Regions from separate parts of the Agarivorans sp. QJM3NY_33 genome, predicted to be linked through region 2. Evidence: predicted binding sites of a transcription regulator. Region 2 holds the regulator's gene; the other holds the start of a gene.
The links. Region 2 encodes LexA, which represses DNA repair genes until DNA is damaged. Its sites were predicted from a motif close to TACTGTATNNNNATACAGTA; they were not measured.
Positions count from the first base shown of each region.

Region 1 (12,274 bases), 2.1 Mb from region 2:
GAGCCACTGCGTTTATTGCTAAGGGGAAATTAGCTAAATCAGCTGAAGAGCTAAAAATAGATAATGAAATGGGCTCCATCTCAAGTGATAGCTACCATTATAAAATTGGCGATATTATTCAGGTCAAAATTATAGAAGTTAAAAAGCTGCAACAATCCATATTGGCTAGCCCTGTATTCTCTGATTAAGCGCTTGTCATCAACACAAAAGCCAGCGTAAAAGCTGGCTTTTTTTTAGGTGGATTACATATTTAACTGTTCTTGCTGAGCGCCAAATAGTCTAAAGAAATTTCTGCAGCTTCATCTAAAAAAGCGTCATCAATTTCAAAATCCTTTGGTGCATCATCTAAACTTTTAACTGGCTTTTTACCCAAACGAGTCAAGCGCTCATTTAATCGAACTAACTGCTTCTGTTCTTTGTCATCGCGTTGGGCGACTCGAGTTTTCTCGTTGAGACTAATCTCAACCATATCCTTATCTTTTCGAAAATCGGCAATATCATTAATAATATACTGAAACTCAGGATCATGACTGATTCTCGCTAAATGCTTCTTCTCAAGAGTCGCAATATACGGATGAATATTACTCAATACTTTATATTCCGCAGGTTTGATCTTATCCCAAGGTAAGGCATTTTTCTCTAAGCTTTCTCCGGTTTCTTCCGGCAACAATGCCACCGGGTAAGCAATGTCAGGGATCACACCTCGATGTTGAGTACTGCCGCCATTAATTCGATAAAACTTAGCAATTGTATATTGTACATGGCCAAGTTCGTTTTCATATAAATCATAAATACGGCCTAAACCACGATGCTGTTGCACAGTACCTTTACCATAGCTTTGTTCGCCCACAATAATTGCTCGGCCGTAATCTTGCAGTGCCGCAGCAAAAATCTCAGACGCTGACGCGCTATAACGATCGATTAAAATAACCATTGGGCCATCGTAATTCACATGGTTACTGGTATCGCTATTGACACTAATTCGTCCCAATTGGTCTCGAACTTGAACCACCGGACCTTGCGGGATAAATAAACCAGTTAACGCAGTGGCTTCGGTCAACGCGCCTCCGCCATTACCGCGAAGATCAACCACTAAAGAGCTAATATTTTGCTCTGCTAGTTTAGCCAGTTCTTTGCTCGCGTCCTTGCTCAGATTAACGTAAAAACTAGGGACATTCAGTACCCCTACTTTCTTTCCTTCAATCTCTAATACTTCACTTTTAGCGGCGCGATCTTCCAGACGAACTTTATCGCGAACGATGCCAACAATTTTAGTTTTACCGTCGACCTTGCCATGAGAAGATAATATTTCTAAGCGAACCGTAGTTCCTTTAGGTCCTTTGATAAGATCGACAACATCATCTAAACGCCAACCGATAATATCAACAAATTCGCCTTCGCCTTGTGCTACACCAACAATTTTATCGTCTGGCCCTAATTGGTTACTCAGCGCCGCAGGGCCTCCGGGAACCAAACTACGAATAATGGTGTATTCATCTTCGCCCTGTAGTACTGCCCCAATCCCTTCTAAAGATAAGTTCATCTCCATTTGAAAGCGTTCGGCGGTACGGGGAGAAAGATAACTAGTGTGAGGTTCGATACTGCGAGAATAAGCATTCATTGCAGTTTGAAAAACATCTTCACTCGAGGTTTGTACCAGACGTTTAATCGCGCTGTTATAACGTTTTGCTAAAATCTCGACGATTTTATCGTGGTCACGCCCCGCCAATTTAAGGCTTAGTGCATCGTACTTAACTTTTAATCGCCATAGTTCCTTGACTTCAGCTTGATCTTTTGGCCAATCTGCCTTGCTACGGTCAAATTGAAACTGTTCGTCTTTACTAAAATCCATTTGCTCGTCAATCACCTGCAACGAATATACTAATTGCTGATAACGACGTTTTAGCGACAAGTCAAAAATAGAGTAAAGCGGTTCCAAACGGCCAGCTGGAATATCTTGGTCTAAAACATAACGATAACGTTCAAAACGAGCAATATCTTCTTTTAGAAACAAGCTACGATTGTAATCAAGTTGTTGAATGTATTTATCGAAAATCTCACTCGATAATTCATCGTCAAAGGGAATACTACGGTAATGCGAGCGAGAGTAGAGCGCACTTATCCTTTTAGCCGCTGTAGCATGTTGACTTTGCTGACTTAATGTCGGTAAAGCTTCTTCGCTTAAATTAGCCGTTTGAGCTAACAAAAATGTTGAATAACAGAGTGTTAAAAAAAACAGCCAAAGACGGCTCGAATATTTCATAGGCACCTATCTCACTACTAAATTAATTTATGCAACGATATGCTCAGCTTTCACTTTTACTAACATACCGCTTTTAAGCGTGACCGCAATGCCATCTTTACTGACTTCGGAAATCTGCCCAGGCATAGGAGTCTGACCAACTAATACCCTCACTTCTTTGCCTGCAACCAAATCTTTACTATCAATTTTCTCGATTGGTTTTTTCTCTACCGCAGGTTTACTAACACTGGCTTTGGGTTTCTCGTTGCGTTTTACATCAGCTTTTGCCTTACGCTCAGCCAATTTAGCTTTGTTAGCTTTTTCTGCTTGCGCCTTTTTGTGAGCAAAGGCTTTATCTTTACTCTCTTTTAAGGTTTTTTGTGCATGTTCAACATGCTCTTGCTCAATCTCTGCACCTTCAACGCCGTCTAGGTCAACTCGTTTGGAGCCCACCTTCACGCCATGTAAGTAACGCCAACTTGAAGTGTATTGACGTAAAGCTGAGCGCAATACGGTATTACTGATTTTTTCATCTTCTTTAAGACGTTCAGCTAAATCCTGAAAAATACCAATTTTAAGTGGCTTAGCTTCACCTTCCGTCGAAAAACAAAGCGGAAATTGAGTCGCTAAATATTGAATAACTTCTTTACTATTTTTCAGTTTATTAGTTTGTTCCATGATGACCTTTCTTATACATCTTTACTGGTACAGCGATAGGGCTGATTTCGGCTATTATAGTGAGGGTATATTGAAAAGCCATTAAAAATGCACTTCTGATAAGTTATTTTCTAGCTCTTTAACTAAATACTCGATACCAATTTGATCAGAATCGTCGAATCGTGAAAGCTGTGGGCTATCGATATCAATCACTCCTATCAGTCGACCATTTAGATGAAACGGGACCACGATTTCCGACGCGCTTGCGCCATCACAAGCAATATGGCCGGGAAACTGGTGGACGTCGGGAACACAGATAGAGCTTTGTTTGGCGAAGGCTTCTCCGCAGACACCTTTGCCCACAACAATGGAGCTACAAGCTGGTTTTCCTTGAAAAGGACCTAACAACAATGTGTCGTTGCTTTGATTAATGAGATAGCAGCCGACCCAATTAATATGCTCTAACTCCATCCATAACAAGGCCGAAAAATTAGCCAAATTAGAAATATAGGGTAAATCTCTATCAAGCAAGGCTGAAATTTGCTTGGCGAGGGTTAGATACCTGCTAGAAACTTGCTGCAAGCGCTATTCCTCTTCTGCTTCAATCATTGATTCCGAAAACTCTTGGCCTTTTAATAACTGTTGCACCGCATTACGTTGCAAAGACAAGAAGTAACCTAAGTTTTCAGCTTGCGCCTCACTCATTTTAGGATCGGCATGTTTCACTAATAAAGTAAGCTGATCGGCGACATCTAACATCTTGTCGTAACTGTCGGCTTGTTTTTTTGAGCTAAAAGTCATTTTTTCTACACCGTTACGTTCGACGACATATTTAATAATTACAGCCACGGCTGCCTCCATCTACTGTTTTTATGTACAGGTTATTATGCATCATCAATCACAAAACTACTAGAGAGAAAAATTATGCAGTATTCTGTAGCTTAGTTGAGCTAATATACATAACTATGAATTCTTTAGAAATATCAAAGCTGTCCATTTGCCCTAGCTGTGACTTGTTGCTCGAAAAGCAGCAACAATGTAAGGCTGGCCAAGTGACCACTTGTCCCCGCTGTGACCAGGTGTTATTTCGTGGTTCTTCGCTTCGTTTTTCAAGTCAACTAGCGCTTTCTTTAGCCTGTTTAGTCATGGTTATTCTCGCCAATACCTACCCGCTACTCAGCTTCACAGTATTAGGGATCCCTAACTCAGCAAACATACTGCGTGGCACGGTATTATTGCTGGAGCATGGGCATTATTTAGTCGGCTTTTGTGTTTTTCTTGCCAGTTTTATTGCGCCAATCTTACTTTTTAGTTTAATTTCTTACACGTCTTTTAGCCTCGCAATCGCTTGGAAATCGCCCGGTTTGGCTACCGCGCTGCACTTTCAAGACGACTTAATTGATTGGAGCATGATCGAAGTGTATATCGTCAGCTTTTTAGTGGCCTTAGTTAAACTGGTTGATTTTGCAGATATCCACCTAGGTTACGGGCTATGGTGTATTTGTACCACCTTGTTTTTGTCCACTTATTTGGTTCAACGCTATCGAGCGGCTGATTATTGGGATCGTTATGTTCACATCAGCTAAACAACTCGGTTTAAAGTTATGCAGGCATTGCGAATTAACGATGCCAGTTGAACAGGCGACTTGTCCACGTTGTCATATGCCAGTGCATAGTCGATTACCGAATAGTTTACAGCGCTGTTGGGCTTTCGTTATCACCGCTACCATCGGTCTATTCCCTGCGAATTTATTACCGATTACGGTGCTGACTACTCGGGGGGCTCCGCAATACGAAACCATTATGTCGGGAGTCGCTTCATTGATTAAAGATGACATGGTCGGAATTGCCATTGTGGTTTTTGTCGCCAGTATTGTTGTTCCGGTCATGAAACTCATCGGCTTAGCGGTCATATTATTAAGCTTACATTTCCGTTTTAACTTAACTAACAAGCAACGTATTGTTATTTATCGGATCATCGACATTATAGGTAAGTGGTCAATGTTAGATTTATTTGTATTGTCGATTATGATCGCGGTATTTGAGCGTAATAATTTGGTTGGCGTGGAAGCGGGTGCAGGGGCAACTGCCTTTGGTGCAGTGGTGCTATTGACCTTATTTGCTGCGAAGTCTTTCGATACCAGACTCATTTGGGATAAAGAAATTGAATAAAATTAGTACCGCAGAGTATAAAAAAGAGCGAATTATTTCTCCCATTTGGCTGCTACCCATTTTGGCTGTATTACTCGGCGGATGGTTACTATTTAAGGCCTGGTCAGAAGCGGGGATAAAAATTGATATTGTTTTCGAAAGCGCCCAAGGCATCACAACAGGTCAAACCCAAGTATTTTACCAAGGGCTCGATATCGGTGTGGTTAAGTCAGTCAAACTGGGTCCTAAACTTCAGGGCGTGGTGGTAAAAGTTGAAATCAAACGCGAAGCAGAAAGTCTTCTTACTAGCGATGCCCAGTTCTGGTTAGTTCGTCCAAAAGCATCAATCACCGAAATTAGCGGTTTAGATGCCTTAGTATCCGGAAACTACATCGAACTAAATCCAGGAACTGGAGAACTTGCCGATCAGTTTGTCGCGCTAAATGAGCCTCCCAATATAGTGCGTGGGGAAGGTTTAAACTTAAAACTAAGTGCCGCTGATTTAGGTTCTTTAAATATCGGCTCCGGTATCTACTATAAAAAGATCAAGGTTGGGGATGTACAGCGATTTCAGCTTAAAAATGACCTACAAGTTGAATTTGACATCTTGATTAAGCCGCAATTTGCACATTTAGTGAAGACTAATTCGCACTTTTGGAATGTAAGTGGTTTTAAAGCCGATATCTCTCTGGACGGGATGCAAATTAGCAGTGAAGGTTTAGCCAGTGTTATTACGGGCGGGATCAGTTTTGATAGCCCCCCGGATTCTCCTGTCGCAGTCAAGGGTCACCAATTTAAACTTTTTAATAACTTGCAAGAGGCCCATCGCGGCAAAGTCATTGAAATTACCATGGCAAAACAATATGGCCTGATTGCGCAACGTAGTAAATTGCTCTATCGCGGCGCTGTCGTCGGTTTCATTACTGAGATAAATACTAACAGTAGCCAAGATGATTTTGTGGCCAAAGCTCTAGTTGAACCCAAGTACGAAGGGCTGTTTAACCAGAGCACACAACTGGTACTAATTAAACCGAACATCAGTCTTAAGGGGTTCAAAAATATTGATGCTTTGATCGGTGCAAAACAAATTGAAGTCTATAGCGACCCCTCCCCTCAAGAATTACAAAATAGCTTTCGATTATCGCAAACCGTAAAACCACCTTTAGGCAGTAAGTCGTTACGCTTACTAAGCGATAACGTGCGCGATCTTAACATTGGTAGTCCTGTTATCTATCAAGGCCTGAGCATTGGTCAATTAAGTAATATACGTTTAGTTAAGCGTCATTTTGAGATAGATGCCTTTATTGAGCCTGATTATGTATCACTGGTTTCAAAAAATAGTCGTTTCTACCTACAGAGTCCCTTAGCTTTGCGAGCTGACATCAATGGTATTAGTGTGGAAAGTAGTGGCTTAAGTGGTTTTTTAAACACGCCGATTGTCTTAATGCCGGGAACAAGCACCACCGCTTCGACCCAAAAACAATTCACTCTCTACCCAAACCAACAAGCTGCGAAACTTTCTAAAGAGAAATCGCAACCGGCGCTTAAGTTACGTTTAATGACTGAAGAATTGGGCTCACTTGGAGAAGGCTCGCCGGTTCTATACCACAAATTACCGATAGGAAAAGTGAGCCATTATCAATTGGCCGCGAATGGCGAGTTACAAATTGATCTTATCATTGAAGGGCAATATAGACACCTTATCACCAACCACAGCCGTTTTTGGCACGCATCAGGCATCGAAATTCAAGCCAGCCTTGATGGGCTATCAGTGAATAGTGAATCGCTCAAAAGCCTAATGATTGGCGGAATAAGTGTTGACCAGTTTGAGCAATTAGCCAAAGAAACCCAGAGAATAGTCCACAAAGATAAGCAATCTGCGATCAAACGACAACTGACCATCAAGCTGCATAGTCAAGATGCTCAAGGTTTACGCCGGCATATGCCAATAAAATACCAAGGCCAGCAAATTGGAAGAATCGTCGATTTAAGCTTTGACGATTCGCTCAGCGGATTAACCGCAACAGCTGAACTTGATTATCCTTATTATCGTAATTTTGCTCGAACTGGTAGCCTCTATTGGCAAGAGAGTGCACAGCTCAGCCTTTCTTCTGTTAAAAACTTAGACACGCTAGTAAAAGGTGACTTTATCAGTGCCTTACCTGGCAAAGGTCAGCCTAGGCTAGAATTTAGTTTACATAAACAGCAACCCAATACCGATCGTAAGGCCTTGATTGTGTGGCTTAGTGCTAGCCACTTTGGTTCTTTGAAAGTTGGTAGCCCAGTGTTATATAAGCAATACCAGGTGGGTAAAGTCGATGCAGCTAAGTTAAGCCTTGATGGTTCAAAAATCATGGCTAGACTGAAGATAAACTCTAAATATCGTCACTTAGTGAGAGCCAATAGCCTTTTTTGGAATGCATCCGGTATCGATGTGAAACTGGGTTTAAGTGGCGCCGACATTCGAGTGGATTCAATGGAAACACTACTCAGTGGGGGGATTGCTTTTGCAACTCCAGATAAACTGCCCTTAGCGAAAGCAGCCGCAAACGAAGATAAGTTTGAATTGCAGTCCACTTATGATGAAAAATGGCTACAATGGAGCCCATCAATTCAACCTTAACTGAAATCTATTTATTTTGTCGAAAACGATTAGCTTTCCCAGCCAGTTCATTTCGCGTATTGAACAAGATCTACCTAACGATTTGAGTTTGGCAAGCTTTAAAGACATATGCCAACAACCTTTGCGCAAGAGTATTCGAGTCAATACTTTAAAAATATCGGTCTCGGCATTTATCAGCCTTGCAGACCAACTTGATTGGCAATTGCAGCCTATTCCTTGGTGTGAACAAGGCTTTTGGATCGATCGTGCAGAAGACAGTGTTTCTTTAGGTAATACTGCTGAACATATGGCCGGGCTATTTTATATCCAAGAAGCAAGCTCGATGTTGCCAGTGAGTGCTTTGTTTAATTTTTACCAAGGACAAGACGACAGCCTCATTTTGGATGCCGCCGCCGCCCCAGGGTCAAAAACCACTCAAATTGCCGCTCAGCTCAACGGTTGTGGCGTCATCATTGCCAATGAGTTTTCAGCTAGTCGAATTAAAGTGCTTAGTGCAAACTTATTACGCTGTGGTGTAAATAACGCTGCTATCACTCACTTTAGCGCGGAAGTATTTGGCCAGTGGATGCCTGAAAAATTTGATGCCATTTTATTGGATGCACCATGCTCTGGTGAAGGCACCTTAAGAAAAGATCCCTTAGCCTTAGAAAACTGGAGTGAACAGCACCTGAGCGAGATCTCCGCCTTACAATTTAAGCTCTTGGAAAGTGCACTGTTTGCTTTGAAGCCTGAAGGCTTATTGGTATATTCCACCTGCACCCTCAATCGACAAGAAAACCAACAAGTTATCTCCCGCTTGATGTCTGAATATCCGAAGCAGTTAGCCCCACTTCAACTTGCTGATTTATTTCCCGGTGCTGAGCGAGCCTTAACCGAGGAAGGTTACTTGCATATATGGCCGCAATATTTCGATAGTGAAGGCTTCTTTGTTGCAGCCCTGCGTAAAACAATGCATGGATTGTCAGCAGAGAAAATTCAAAAAAATATTAAGGGTTTTACTTACCATAAAGCCAATACCAAACAATGCCAAGCAATTAAACAGCACTTTATGGATGGTTTTGCTTTAAGTCTGCCAGAATTCTATAGCGTATTTATAAAGGGCGACAGCTATTGGTTAATCCCCGATACGTTTTTAGCCATAAAGGATGAAATGCGTTTTGAACGAGTAGGTCTAAAGCTTGCCGAATCATTCAAGCAAGGTTTTCGAACCAGCCATGATGCGATCACCAGCTTAGGCGCTTTGATCGGGAAAAATACGGTCACACTTGATGAACAGCAAGCACATCACTTTTATCAGGGAAAAGATATCGCCTACCCAAATAGTAATCGTGGTGAAGTAGCCTTAATTTATAAAGACCAAGTGATTGGTTTAGGAAAGTGGATCCGCAACAAAATTAAGAATGCTTACCCGCGAGAATTGGTCAAAGACAAAGGCCTATATTGAGTTTGCAAAGTCAGTGTTGACAGCTAGACTTATACCAATCTGATTCATCATATGAGTAACTTATTGCGCACAATAAATTTGCCGATAACGAGGCATGAAGTGAAGTCACTAGTGACTCTAACTACAAGATACATAACCCCGTTAGCGGTGATTTGGGCCAACAAAAATGAACAGATAATTAGTTAGATTGGAATTAAATGATTATTAGCGCAAGGCTCTTTAAAGAGCCCTTCCCCTACTCTCCACTCAAGGATTAGAGTGGAGATGTCTTTTTAAGGTTTAGCTAAACTAAATAACTCAAAGAAATTATGACTGGTCTGTTCTGCGACTTGCTCAAAACTGATGCCTTTGATATTCGCTAAACACTCCGCTACCACCCGGGTATAGGCTGGTTGGTTCTCTTCACCGCGATGTGGGATCGGCGCTAAGTAAGGACTATCCGTTTCAACGAGAATACGTTCGAGGGGGATCTGCTTAAAGGTCTTTTGTAATTCTTTTGCTGAATTAAAACTAATAATGCCAGACGCTGATATATAAAAACCCATTTCGATGGCCGCGAGAGCCATCTCTAAACTTTCGGTAAAACAGTGTAATACACCGCCACATTGCTCTGCCCGATGCTCAGCCAATAAACGTAGGGTATCGTCTCGAGCATCACGAGTATGCACAATTAAAGGTTTGTTGTATTCAACCGCTAATTGGATCTGCTCAATAAATACAGTCTGCTGTAACTCTTTATGTTCTTTTGCATAAAAATAGTCTAAGCCAGTTTCACCCACAGCAACCACTTTAGCTTGCTGAAGATATTGAGCGAGTAAAGCTTTATCGAAGGCTTGCTCTTGAACATACAATGGATGCATACCACAAGAGGCAAATACATTATCGAATTGTTCGACTTTTTCCATCATCGCCGGAAACTTATCCGGCGAAATAGCAACCGCCAAACAATAATCGACCCCCGCTTGTTTCGCTTTACTTAAAGCATCGGCGACATTGTTATGTTTGCCTGGGTAATCTAATCGGTCTAAGTGGCAATGAGAGTCAACTAACACGAAACGGGTTCCTTAAATCGATTGAATAATGGGTAGAGCTGCTGGCCAAGATTTAAACTTGGAAATGATTCTAGCTGTTTCACCAACAATAACCAATCTTGATAGGCTTTGTTTAAGGTTGAAGCTGATAACTGCTTGACTGGTAATTGTGGGAACAATGCTTGATTAAGTAATCCTCCACGAATACTGCTGCTTAAAGCCAGCGTATGGCCTAACCATGATAGTTGTGCCGGTTGTTTTTGTATTATATCGCCGAGTTTATGTGTTTGACCATGAACCATCTGCTGGTACTGCGTTAAAAACAGCTGTAAATCTTTCAGTGATTGCTGGCGATAAAACTCAGCCATGATTAACGGCGCACCATTACAAAAACGGTGTATCAGCAGAAAATTTTCATCCAGTCTTATTTTTTGTTTCACCAGCCAAGTTTTGACTAACTCAAGAGGTGGAGTTGGAAGGTTAAATGATTGGCAACGACTGCGAATGGTTGGCATCGCTTTAAACGGTAAGTGGTTAATGAGTATGAAAAAGGTGCCATCAACAGGTTCTTCAAGTGTTTTCAATAAGGCATTATTAGAAGCATCGTTGAGTGAGCTAATATCGTGAATAATAGCAACCTTATGTGGCCCGAGGTGACTAGTTTGGCCCGCCCAAGCGCTAAGCGCTCGAACATCATCAAGTTTTGGCTTGTCTTGATTCACCTGATACAAGCCACCATGATTATTCGCCTCAAATACCTGACAGCTATGACAAGCATTACAAGCTTGGTGAGTCTGTTCAGTACATAACAGTGTTTTCGCAAGAAATTGTGCCATTTGCTGCTTGCCCAGGCCTTTCTCTCCTCTTAATAGTATGGATTGAGGAAAGTGCTGTTGTTGTAGCTGTGAAGCTAACTGCTTCCAAATTGGGCCTAACCAGGGCAAACTCATAAATGACTCTCGCTTAGATATTATCTACATATTGGATAAGTATCGCCGTAATGGACGCGGCGACTTGCTCCATGTTTTGGCTGGCATCGATAAGCATGATGCTCTCTTTTTCTGCAACTTGCTGTAGATAAACTTCTCGAGTACGTTCAAAGAAGCTCAAATCTTGCTGCTCGATACGATCGAGCTCCCCGCGCTGGCGGGCTCGACTCAAGCCTAAACTCGGCTCAATATCTAAGTACAAGGTGAGATCAGGTTCAAAATCACCAATTGCAATCTGCTTAATCGCTTTTAGCTTGGCCATTCCCAGCTCTCGCCCGCCACCTTGATAGGCGAGTGAACTTAAGTCATGGCGATCACCGATAACCCAGGTACCGTTCGCTAAAGCGGGACGGATCAGCGTTTCTACCAATTGCGCGCGCGCGGCATACATCAGCAACAATTCCGTACTATCACATACATGTTCGTTTGCCATCCCCTGCTTCACAATGTCTCGTAGGGCTTCAGCAATTGGCGTTCCACCGGGCTCTCGGGTGCTAATAAATGGGATATCACGGTGATTCAGGACCGTTTTAATCGCGCTAACTGCGCTGCTTTTACCTGCGCCTTCCAAGCCTTCTATTACAATAAATTTTCCAGGAGTCATCATCTACTTCTTTAAAATGTATTTACGTACAGCACGATTGTGCTCTGCTAGCGATTTTGAAAAATAATGTTCACCACGACCCTTCGCGACAAAATATAAATATTGGGTGTGTTCAGGGTTTAAGGCTGCAGCGATAGCGTCTTCACTCGCCATCGCTATCGGTGTGGGCGGTAAGGCTTTAATTACATAAGTATTATATTCGGTAGCCTCACGTAGATCTTTACGACGAATATTACCATCGTAACGGTCCCCCATGCCATAAATAACCGTAGGATCGGTTTGTAAACGCATGCCTTTATTTAGACGGTTAATAAATACCGATGCAATTCGCGGACGCTCGAATTTTGCGCCCGTTTCCTTTTCAATAATAGAGGCTAAAATAAGCGCGTCATAGGGCTTGGCTAAAGGTAAATGTTTATCCCGTAGCTGCCAATGAGCAAGCAGTGTTTTGTCTAAAGCTAAATAAGCTCGTTTAACAATTTCTTCCGCAGAAGTACCGTGGACGTAAAAATAGGTTTCCGGTAACAACAAAC
Region 1 covers NZ_CP194039.2:2,409,470-2,421,743, reverse strand. The annotation lists gene ACRRSY_RS10875 (exoribonuclease II) at 1-188, shown strand, start outside; gene prc (carboxy terminal-processing peptidase) at 251-2,263, opposite strand; gene proQ (RNA chaperone ProQ) at 2,291-2,920, opposite strand; gene ACRRSY_RS10860 (GAF domain-containing protein) at 3,002-3,481, opposite strand; gene ACRRSY_RS10855 (YebG family protein) at 3,485-3,748, opposite strand; gene ACRRSY_RS10850 (paraquat-inducible protein A) at 3,952-4,485, shown strand; gene ACRRSY_RS10845 (paraquat-inducible protein A) at 4,469-5,071, shown strand; gene ACRRSY_RS10840 (MlaD family protein) at 5,064-7,673, shown strand; gene rsmF (16S rRNA (cytosine(1407)-C(5))-methyltransferase RsmF) at 7,690-9,117, shown strand; gene ACRRSY_RS10830 (TatD family hydrolase) at 9,390-10,169, opposite strand; gene ACRRSY_RS10825 (DNA polymerase III subunit) at 10,163-11,098, opposite strand; gene tmk (dTMP kinase) at 11,112-11,744, opposite strand; gene mltG (endolytic transglycosylase MltG) at 11,745-12,274, opposite strand, start outside.
Region 1: ACRRSY_RS10855 (YebG family protein) is a predicted target of LexA. The motif match lies at 3,762-3,781, and genes of this name have one in related genera.

Region 2 (12,274 bases):
GAGTGCCGTAGCAATGTCGGTCATACTCAGCCCCAAGCGGGTTAAGGATTGACGGCACAAATATAAGCCCAGAGCAAGACTAAGGTAGTCGGCAATGACAGTGGCTAAGGCGGCGCCCTGCACCTTCATATCCAAGCCCAAGACCAGCCAAAGGTCTAAGCCAATGTTCAATGAATTCCCGACGATGAGTAATACCATTGGAGCACGGGCATTTTGTAAGCCCAGTAAACAACCTAACAACACCAAATTTAGCAGTGCCGCTGGGGCGCCCCAGATCCGTGTTGAAAAATAGTCGGCGGCGTAGTGCAAACTAAGTTCCCCACCACCAGCCAAACTCAAGCCTAGCGACAAAATTGGCTGCTGAAACAACACTAATAAACAGCCGAGTAACACAGCCAGTAAGACCGAACTCAACGCGACCTTCAGCAACGCGGTCATATCAGCCAAACCCACTGCCTGAGCAACCAGCCCGGTGGTCGACATTCGCAAAAAGCCACATAGCCAATATACGAGGCTGATCATCATTGAACCCAGCGCAACCCCAGCCAGATAATGCGCTTGGTCTAAATGACCAATTACAGCGGTATCCACCAAGCCTAACAAAGGAATAGTAATGTTCGATAAAATCATTGGTAAAGCGATGGCGGCGATCGCCTTAAGTCGGACAGATCTCATGACTACTTAGCGTTAATAAACCAAAATTCAGTGTAAAAGTTACCCCGCAGTGGAGCAACTTTTAAAGCCGAATCAAGACAAATAAGCAATCACTCACCCAATCGTCCTAACACTCAACCAAGATAAATCAAGGCTGGCAGCCTTTGACTTTAGCCCAGACTATAACAAGGAAAATAGCCAATGATCCGCGAGCAGGGCCAAAAACAACAACATCAGATACACGATGGAAAAACCGAATAGGCGCATCGCGTCGGTGTGGTTATCGCCGCCATATAAACGCCAAGCGAGTTGAATAAAGCGCAGGTTCAACAGACAACTGAAGGCCAAATACAGGCTGCCGCTCATGCCGACCAAAAATGGTAACCAAGCCACTGCAAACAGCAATACGCTGTACATCAAGATCAACAATTTGGTAAACGCCACCCCATGGGTCACCGGCAACATCGGAATATTCACCTTGGCATATTCTTTACGCCGAGCGATGGCAAGGGCCCAGAAATGTGGCGGTGTCCAAGTAAAGATCAACATCACCAACAATAAAGGCTCAGCCGAAATACTATTATTAACCGCCGTCCAGCCGAGTAAAGGTGGCATCGCTCCTGCTAAGCCACCAATCACGATATTTTGGGGAGTGGCACGCTTTAACCACAAGGTATAAACCACTGCATAACCCACCAAACTGGCGGCCGTTAACCAAGCGGTCAAGGGATTAACCCCAAAGTACAACAGCACAAAACCCAATACCGACAGAGCCGAAGCCCATAGTAGCGCCAAATAATTGGATACTGCGCCAGTGGGCAGCGGACGTCCCTGAGTCCGCCCCATTTTGGCGTCGGCTTCACTATCGATGTAGTGATTAAAAGCCGCCGCGCCTGCCGCCATTAAACCGATCCCAAGATTCCCCAGCAATAAGGCCTGCCAAGGCGGTAAACCAGAAGTCGCTAAACAGGCTCCGACCACCGCCGTTAATACAATCAGCGCCACCACCTTGGGTTTGGTCAGCTTATACAGCGCTCGCCAATTAATATTGATTAAGGGTTTAGACCAGCTTAGGGTATTCAACTTCGCCATAAAGCCTCTCCTTCTCGCGCGGCGCAGTCACGCCGCCCTTTTGATAACACGCCAATAGCAGACTCAGCGCACTCAATAACAACAACGCGGCCACTAAGTTGTGTGCCACCGCCACCAACAAGGGTAGCTGCCACCAAACATTGGCCAGCCCCAACCCCAACTGAGTGAATAATACCAACAGTAAACGCGAGGCGCGGCGACGCTCTAGCGCGCTGCTCGGGCGTAGCAAATAACTCATGGCAAGCAGCAACCAATATAAGGCGGTAACGCCAGCCCATATTCGGTGACTTACATGCACTGTGACCCGCTCGGGATGACTCAATACACCAAATTCATAATTGCCGGTAGGGGAATGAGGCAGGGGATCGAAGGCCTTTAACTGATAAAGCTGCTGCCAGTCTTCATGACACAGCGGAAAGCCCTGACAAGAAATAGCGGCATAATTGGCCGAAGTCCAGCCACCAAGGGCCAGTTGCAGCACCAATATTGCCAAGCCCAAAACCAGCGGCCAGATCCGCGATCGCGATTTAGCAGGCGGATATTTAACCCGGTTATACCAGCAAAACAATAGTGCTAACACCGAGAAGCCCCCCAGCAAATGACCCATTACGATTAAGGGCATTAAGCCCTTGGTAACGGTGAGCATCCCCAAAATAGCTTGAAAACCAATCAACAAGCAAACCAACAAAGCGATGCCCCGCTGTTGTTTGCGCCAGCAAGCGCAGCCCGCTAAAGCCAGCACTAATAAACCCAGCGCACCGGCAAAATAACGATGGATCATTTCATGCCAAGCTTTCTGTCTTTCTAAGGGACGCTCGGGGAAATGGACCGCTGCATGCTGTAATTGTGCTTCAGTTTGCGGCACCGCAAAATGCCCGTAGCAACCAGGCCAATCCGGGCAACCCAAACCCGCATCGGTGAGACGGGTAAAAGCGCCAAGACCAATCACCACTAGGGCCAATAACATTGCAGCCATTAATCCTTTTTGCATTGTCATCCTCCTCTGCTCAGCCCCTCTCTTTTATTGGTAACGGGAGTTTTTAATCAAACGCTGCAGGTCGGAAATAAGCCCCTTTACCTGCGTATAACCTTGCTGTGGCTGATAGCTCATAATGACCCAGCCTGTGGGATCGACCACCAACCAGCGTTGATCGTATTGTGCCCAAGCTTGCTGCTGGTTATTGGCCAAGCTCAATGCAGCAATCTGGGTCTCCTCAACCAAGCTCGAACCTTCATCGAAAGCGGCGGCCTTGGTCAGCAAGGCCAAGCGCTGGGTCTTTTGCTTGGCTATCCCTAAAGCCATCCAAGCCTTGGAGAGCAGCTGGAATTGCTGCAGACAATCCTGCTCACAGGGTTTGGCCACCACCTGCGCAATCGACCACTTCCCCTGCGGATAATCACTCAATTGCACTGGCGGCTCTAGCCATTCGCCATGGCTTAAGGTACCCCGCTCAAACCACCCCATTTTTAGCACTAACCAAGCCAACAGTATCGGCACCAAAAACACCGCCACTAACTTGAGCATAGTTTTCTGTTGGCTGATCATCGCAACTCCTTCACATAACTGCGTTTGATGAAATCAATATTGAACAAGCTGTCAGCCCTGCCATTTACAGGCAGATGCAACAAGAATACTGCCGCTAACTTGAGCACAGTTTGCGATTGGCTGCTCATCGCGACTCCTTTCCGTAGCTACGTTTAAGGAAGTAAATACTAAAGCCGCACGCCACTACCGCCATCAATAGCCATTGCAAGGCATAGGCCTGATGCTTTTGCACGGGCATTGCAATTAACTGTTGCGGCGAAGTGTCAATTTGGCGATCCAAGATAAACGGCAGTAAGTGAATTCCCCATTGCTGGGCAAGACCCGCGAGGTTGAGCTGCTGAGCGCGTAAACCTTGTGGTAATACCTCTAACCACTGCTGTGAATTGGCCAATATCGGTAAGCTAATATAACGAAGTCGATAAACTTCGGCCTGCTGATCTCCCTCGACTGGCCACAGCAGTTGCTGGCGATCATAACTGGCTGGTTGCCAGCCTTGGCGGATCAAAACCTTACCTTGTGCAGTTTCCGCCAATGAATATAAATCGTAACCCACTCGGCCCTGCTGAATTTGATTGTCTAACCATAGGCGCGGACCAAGCACTTTAAGCTCGCCCGGGGTCACTAATTGAAAAGCCTTGCCGCCCTGCGCCACCGCCTCAGCTAAACTAATAATTTGCTGTGATTGCTGCTGATACTGATCTAACAAAACTTGCTTTTGCTCCGCCCGTTGCCATTGCCATAAGCTAAGCTTGAGCATAAGTACGATGAGCGCCACCATCAGCACAACAAACGACAGTAGCCGATAAGACACTGGTTTTTTATTCATCGATGAAGAGAGCTTAGTGATGTTCATAAAAATAGTGATTACCGTATTTATCCTAATTGTGATGCTTAATATGCTGATGGCGCTGCGGGTAATGCTTAAAGGCGGTGATAAACCAATGAGTCATTACCTTGGGCGACGTTTGCTATTCAGCGTGCTAATTATCGCCCTGATCTTACTTGCCCTCGCCACTGGCCTTATTCAACCTCATCCTCGCCCCTACTAAACGGACACTTACAACACGTAAACAAATAGAAATAGGCACAACCACACCACATCAACAAAGTGCCAATACCAACTGGCCGCCATAAACGCAAAATGTTTATCGCCACTAAAATGCCCCTTTAAAACCCGCAGCAGCATCACCGTTAACATCAAGGCACCAAGGGTGACGTGTAAACCGTGAAAACCAGTGAGCAAGAAGAAAGTATTACCGTAAATACCGGAGTCTAAACGCAAGTCTAATTCTTGATAGGCATGTAGGTATTCTTCAACTTGAAAAAACAAAAAGGAAAAGCCCAATACCAAGGTGAGGGCTAACCACAACTTCAAGGGTGTGCGTTTATCTTTTTCTAAACTGACATGAGCGAAATGCAAGGTAACTGAAGATGTCACCAAAATAAGTGTATTCAACAATGGTAAGCCGTACCAACCCATGGCCTCAGTTTGGATCCCCCCAGGGGTATCGAGTAATGGCCAAATGGCTTCAAACTCAGGCCACAATACCGCTGCGGTCATGGCATTATTGCCGGCACCGCCAAGCCACGGCACCGCAATCATTCGGGCATAAAACAAAGCACCAAAGAAGGCACCAAAAAACATCACCTCAGAGAAAATAAACCAGCTCATGCCTTGGCGAAACGAGCGATCCATTTGCGCGCTATAGTGGCCTTGCATACTTTCGCTAATCACATTGCCAAACCAGCCAAACAGCATGCTAATCAGCACCACAAAACCACAGCCCAAGATCCACAAACCATAGTTAAGTTCTGAGCCCATTTGTTGTACTGTAAAGCCCGCCCCCATCGCGGTTAAAAATAAGCCCACAGCCCCCATAATTGGCCACACGCTCTGGGCGGGAACATAATATTTTTCATAAGGCTGCGTCATTGCTCTGCTCTCCATCGGCACGCTGTTGCGCCGTATTGCTCAGCTCCGGCTCATCCGCACTAACCGCAAATAGGGTGTAAGCCAAAGTGATGGTGGTAATGTCTCTGGGTAACTCTGGATCGATATAAAAATTCAGCGGCATCGTTTGCCGCTGCCCCGGGGTAAGCGTTTGCTGTTGAAAACAAAAACAGCTGATCTTTTTAAAATGATTGGCCGCCAAACCGGGGCTGACCGAAGGTACCGCTTGCACCGTGGTAGTCAGGGCACTCTGATTAGTCGCGCTAAAGTCAACCAATAGGCTTTCCCCTGGGTGAACCTTAATTCGATTTACGGTCGCGCCAAATTGCCAATTTAAGGCGCGCGGTACATAGGTGATAAACTCCACCGTGACACTGCGTTTCTGAGGCGCAATAGTGCTTAACTCACTGGCCTGATTGGCGGTTTTACCATTAATCCCTGTCACCTTACAAAACACATCGTAAAGCGGAACCAAAGCAAAACCAAAGCCGAACATCGCCACCACCACCAATAGCAGCCGAAGCACTAAACGGCGATGGGCAGCCATGTTATTTAATCTCCGGCGGCGTAGTAAAACTATGGTAGGGCGCAGGTGATGGCAAATTATCCCACTCTAAACCTTCCGCGCCTTCCCAAGGCTTCGCTGGCGCAGGCTCACCGCTGCGAATACACTTGATCACCAGATACAGGAAGATAAATTGTGACAAACCAAAGGCGAAGCCACCAATACTGACGATGGCATTCACATCGGCAAATTGCAGCGCATAGTCGGGAATACGCCGCGGCATACCACTTAGACCAAGAAAGTGCATCGGGAAAAACAATACATTCACCGATATCAGCGAGCACCAAAAATGCAGGCGCCCCAGCCCCTCGTCATACATCTTGCCACTCCATTTCGGCAGCCAATAATAGGTGGCCGCCATAATCGAGAAGATAGCCCCCGTCACCAACACATAGTGAAAATGCGCCACCACAAAATAAGTATCATGGTATTGAAAATCCACTGGCGTGATCGCCAGCATCAAACCAGAGAAACCGCCAATGGTAAAAAGTACGATAAAGGCCACGGCAAATAGCATCGGCGTTTCAAACGTCAGGCTGCCGCGCCACATGGTGGCAACCCAATTGAAGACCTTAACCCCGGTTGGCACCGAGATCAGCATGGTACAAAACATAAAGAATAACTCGGCTTCCACCGGCATCCCCGTGGTAAACATATGGTGGGCCCAAACCACAAAACTTAAACCGGCAATCGAGGCAGTGGCATACACCATCGATGCATAACCAAAGAGTTTCTTCCGAGAAAAAGCGGGAATAATCGCCGAAATAATGCCAAATGAAGGCAAAATCATGATGTACACTTCGGGGTGGCCGAAGAACCAGAAAATATGCTGAAACAATACTGGATCGCCCCCGCCTGCGGCATCGAAGAACGAAGTGCCGAAGTATTTATCGGTAAGCACCATGGTCACAGCTCCCGCCAACACCGGCATCACCGCAATCAACAAGAAGGCGGTGATCAGCCAAGTCCAAACGAACAAGGGTAATTTCATATAAGTCATACCGGGGGCACGCAAATTCATGATGGTCACAATCACATTAATCGCGCCCATAATGGAGCTGATCCCCATGATATGTACTGAAAACACAAATAAGGCGGTGCTATCGGGACTATATTTGGTGGAAAGTGGCGCGTAAAACGTCCAACCAAAGTTGGGCCCGCCCCCTTCCATAAATAACGAGGCTAATAACATGGTAAAAGCGAAGGGTAAGATCCAAAAGCTCCAGTTATTCATACGAGGCAAGGCCATATCGGGAGCGCCAATCATCATCGGTACCAACCAATTAGCTAAGCCAGTAAAGGCGGGCATCACCGCGCCAAACACCATGATTAAGCCGTGCATGGTGGTCATTTGATTAAAAAAGTTTGGCTCCACCAATTGCAGGCCCGGCTGGAATAGCTCTGCACGGATCACCATCGCCATCGCGCCGCCGGTAATAAACATGGCAAAGCTAAACCACAAATACATTGAGCCAATGTCTTTGTGGTTGGTGGTTAATACCCAGCGCAATAGGCCACGCGGTGCGTGGTGATGTTCTACCTGTTGCGGGTTAAGCTCCGTGGTCGCGCTCATCTAACTCTCCCTTCTATTGCCTATTGCGCCGCGTCGTGTCGTACTTGAACATGGCAACGTCCTTAGTCGTTCCGCTATCACCAATCGATTTATCCAACCGTGGCTACTTGGCCGCGTCTTGTACTGCCGCGACATCCTTAGCCTGCACCATATCGCCCGTATCATTCCCCCAAGCATTCCGCTCGTAGCTAATAACTGCCGCTAATTCTTTCAGACCGAGTTGCTTACCAAAGGCCTGCATCGCGGTTCCTGCCACACCATGCACCACCATGTCGATATGTTGGTTCACATCACCGGTCGCAACTGGGCTGCCTTTTAAGGCTGGAAATACCCCTGGCAGGCCTTCTCCATTGGCTTGGTGGCAGGCGGCGCAAGTCTTCTCATAAACGCTTTTGCCTAAGGACATCAGCTCCTCGTTATCCATGGTCAACGCCACCATGGCCAACTCTTGTTGCTGCTTTTCTACGTAAGCGGCTTCGGCCTGAGCCAACCAAGCAAGGTATTCCTCCTGAGGTTTAGCAATCACCACAATCGGCATAAAGCCGTGGTCTTTACCGCAAAGTTCGGCACATTGGCCGCGGTAAATCCCCGGCTGGTCAATTTTGGTCCAGGCCTCGTTAATAAAACCCGGATTAGCATCTTTTTTGACCGCAAAGTCGGGTACCCACCAGGAGTGGATCACATCCTCCGAAGTCATTAAAAAACGAACCTTCTTGCCGACTGGCAGCACCAGTGGATGATCTACTTCCAATAAGTAGTTATCGCGCTTAGCAAGCTTGCCCTGTACTTGCTTCATATCCGAGGCCAACACGCTGTAGTATTCCAGCTCATGATCAAAATAGCGGTAGTGCCACTTCCACTGCGAACCAGTGACTTGAATAGTGAGATCGGCATCGGAAGGATCTTCCATCGCTAATAAGGTTTTTGTGGCAGGAATCGCCATGCCGATCAAAATGATGAAGGGAATTATCGTCCAGACAATTTCAACTTTGGTGCTCTCATGAAATTGTGCGGCAACGGCTCCCTTGGACTTTCGATGATGAAAAATCGCCCAGAACATCACCCCAAACACCACCAGCCCAATGACACAACATATATAAAAAATAGTCATGTGCAAGCCGTAAACCTGCTCACTAATGGCGGTGACACCAGGGCGTAAATTGAACGACATCGTTTGTTGCGCCCATGCTTGATTCACCCAACATGCCAGCAATACTAGCGGTATCCATCGGCCCACAGCGCTCTCCTTTGCTCGTAGCCAAGGCCGGTCACTTCATTGCAAACATCGCTGCTTACAATAATAAAGTGGCCGCAAAATAAGGGAAAACTCCCTTCCCAAAGCAGCAAGGCTTCGCAATTAAAATACCTTACTGCTTATAAAATAGACGCTTAGTTAAATAATTGTAAATAGAATGTTATAAATATAGACATTTAAAATAAAAGCTGTGAAGTAAACGACAAAAGCCCAAATTGCTATAATTTGGGCTTTAAAAAGAAGGGAACTTAGTTTTAGGGAGTAACTACATCCAGTCTGCGGTACGGATGATCCCCACCGCTAAACCTTCAATATCAACACTTTGATACTCTAAATCAACTTCGATAGTTGAAAGTGCTTCGTTCTCGGGATGAAGGTAGACCATTTTCCCGTCACGTTGAAAGCGCTTCACAGTGACTTCATCGTCTAAGCGCGCCACCACCACCTGACCATTATGCACATCGTTGGTTTTATGCACCGCTAATAAATCGCCATCCATAATTCCGATGTCTTTCATGCTCATGCCCTGCACCCGCAACAGATAATCGGCATGCGGATGAAACAAATTAGCATCGACCGCATAGTGCGACTCAACATGTTGTTGTGCCAAAATAGGGGCACCTGCGGCCACTTGTCCAATCAGCGGCAAGCCGATTTCTTCTGGCTCGTCATTCGCGGCATTAGCAGGTAAATGGTCTTCGCTAATACGGATCCCGCGCGAAGCGCCGGGGATCATCTCAATCACCCCTTTTTTAGCTAAGGCGCGTAAATGTTCTTCGGCAGCATTGGCCGAGCGAAAGCCCAGCTCTTTGGCGATTTCAGCGCGAGTTGGCGGCATGCCTGTGTCTTGAATGTTACGACGGATCAATTCAAACACTTCGGTTTGACGGGGCGTTAAGGGTTTCATAATCTACCTGTAAGTTTATACAGCACACTGTTAGTATATACAGCATGATTAATGAAGCAAGGTTTTATCTCGAATCAACAGCTTAAGTGTAGGTTTCAGTTTCATTGGAATTCTTTCCGCTACTTTGAAACTACACCCCACATTTCGTGACATCCATCGCAAATAAGTAGAAATTGGGATAGAGAAGGATACGAGGAGTAGAGCTAACTCATTTTTGGACAATTTGAGCTAGGGAGTAGCCTCTCTCTGATGAATTGACTTAGAAAAAGTAGGGGGGAAGCATCAATAGTAAAGAGCAAAAACTGCCCCTCCACTCATACAGAAATGAAAGAACTCTGCAATTGATTATGTTGCGTTTTTTATGAGATTATTCTTCATCAATCATAATGTTTCGGTACAAACCTAGAAATGGCAGTCTACAAGATATTTTGTGATGAAAGCTGTCACCTACTTCACGATGGCAGTGACGTAATGGTGCTGGGAGCTTTTCATTGCAGTGCGGAAAAAGCAGAGAATTTAACTCGAAGTATCAAAAGCCTGAGGCACAAACACAACTACAAACCGGAGCTGAAATGGAGCAAACTGAACAAACATCAGTGGCCTCTCTATAAGGACTTGATTGATTTAATCTTGGATGATCAGGAGGTTAACTTCAAATCTACCGTTGTCCTAAATAAAAACTCTCTTGATCACAACCAGTATAACGCAGGCTCTCATAGCGATTTCTACTACAAAATGTTCTATTACACTTTGAGAGACTTCTTAAAAGTCGACAATGAATATCGTATATATCTAGATTACATGGATACGCTTGGTGCTGAAAAAACACTGAAAATGTGTGAGGTTTTGCAAAACGGTACTCACTGGCAACTATCAGCTAAAGCAACAATCGTTCAATCGTACGAAGTACAATTAATTCAACTTTGTGACCTTTTGATTGGTGCAATTGCATACAAAAATAGAAATGACATCCCCAAGACTAGCGGAATAAAAAAGCGATTTGTCTCTTACTTAGAAGAGAAATTATGTTCTTCTTTAGATTGCGGCACTCCTCCTTGGGAAGACCAATTCAACATATTCAGGTTTAACCCTAGAAAGGGGGCAAAATGCTAAGCGAACCGATTGACTTGTCTATTGTTGACGCGACTCAAATCATCAATCACCTGTATGAATTCTTTCACAGAGACTTTATATCAACCGATACATACCTAGCGGGCGAGATCTACATCAACCCTCAATGTCATCGAAAAACGGATGGTAAAGAAGACACATTTTGGCACCTAACCACTAGAAAAGAAAAAGAAGTCGAGTGGGTAAACGGTAGACGACATGTTAGGATATTAGAACGCTATCCCGACTTTCGAAGAGCGTCTCGTCTGGAGTGGGTTCGACAGATAATCACAAATCATCAAGATGCTTCGATTAAGCTGTTTTATCACAAAGAGACCAACTCAAAGAAAAATATTCGTTTGTATCTTTGGGCTAAGGATGACGATTTTGTCGTTATCCTCCAAAAGCTAGGAAGAGCCAGTTCTTTTCTAGTAACAAGTTTCTACGTTGATCATCAACGCAAGAAAAACGACTATCAAGTGCGATACAACAACTATATCAATAACGAGAATGGGCTACGCGATTATTCCTGGTTCTAAAAGGAATTGGAGGGGATTGGTCGCCTATTGTAGACCGGGCGATACGGTCACCTCTTTCTACTCAATAGTAGGTGAGCAGCGTAATTATGGTTAACACCTACTATTTAGTCAACGATTATTGTATGCAGATATACACATGGTTTGCCATGCATCTCAAAAACTTCAACTCAAGCCATTGAATTTAATAAAAATTAAGCAAACATCAATTACTGCGTACTATTTTTCTCTAACACGCTAGTTTTGTCAGCTATCCTTTCCAACAGTTGTTTTACGCTTCGGAAATGTAGGGGTGGATCCTGGATTTTGCCTATCGCATTAGCTGAAATATAGCAAAAACAGATAAGCACAATGTGAATGAGTTTCTAATCTAAACAACTTTGGGGCAGAAACTCGTTAGGACTTGAAGATACAACGTTCCGTTTAATTGGGTAAATCTAAATGCTTTACACGCACCGAATACTGCTGGTACTCCCTTGGTGTAATAAAATATGGCTCTTCCCAAGGTTTTTCAGTTGCATTACTCGATACTGATATAGCTGCCACTTGAGCATATGGTAAGTAATTTATCCAAAAGAAAAGGCCAATGCTTAAACTCATTATGGAAAGCATAAAGCAAAGCACTGCCAAATTTTCGTTGAACTCGAGTAAAGAGTCATGTGTTTCAATTGATTTTGATAGAGCTTCCAACTTTGCAGATGCGATTTTTTGTTTCAGTTTATCTTCAGGATTAACTAACTTTTGTTCTTCATAAAAACTAACTTCAGCTTGGGCAATTGCTTTATCTAGATATAGCTTACTTTCCTGAGCAGCCATACCTTGTAACTGCTGAACGATTATAGCTGTCATCAAGAACACTATAATCGCTATAGACGCCTTTAGAAAAAATACATGGATACCTTGCTGCGAAAAAATCTTATCGTTCACAATTATTCCTCATAGCTTCGCCAAAACCTTACTCCATACACAATACAAAAAGAAAATGGCGAGAAGTAAATTAGAGCCAGCAGGCCATCAAAAATGTTGAAAATATTCAATTTGATACAGGTTATGAATAAAACCATCTTCAGCGAACTTACTCTGGA
Region 2 covers NZ_CP194039.2:4,489,954-4,502,227, forward strand. The annotation lists gene dinF (MATE family efflux transporter DinF) at 1-675, opposite strand, end outside; gene cyoE (heme o synthase) at 835-1,746, opposite strand; gene ACRRSY_RS20290 (COX15/CtaA family protein) at 1,715-2,737, opposite strand; gene ACRRSY_RS20295 (hypothetical protein) at 2,768-3,292, opposite strand; gene ACRRSY_RS20300 (hypothetical protein) at 3,289-3,420, opposite strand; gene ACRRSY_RS20305 (SURF1 family protein) at 3,417-4,145, opposite strand; gene ACRRSY_RS20310 (DUF2909 family protein) at 4,138-4,341, shown strand; gene ACRRSY_RS20315 (cytochrome c oxidase subunit 3) at 4,350-5,225, opposite strand; gene ACRRSY_RS20320 (cytochrome c oxidase assembly protein) at 5,209-5,790, opposite strand; gene ctaD (cytochrome c oxidase subunit I) at 5,792-7,381, opposite strand; gene coxB (cytochrome c oxidase subunit II) at 7,485-8,552, opposite strand; gene lexA (transcriptional repressor LexA) at 8,902-9,543, opposite strand; gene ACRRSY_RS20340 (DUF3800 domain-containing protein) at 9,952-10,656, shown strand; gene ACRRSY_RS20345 (hypothetical protein) at 10,650-11,192, shown strand; gene ACRRSY_RS20350 (hypothetical protein) at 11,613-12,116, opposite strand.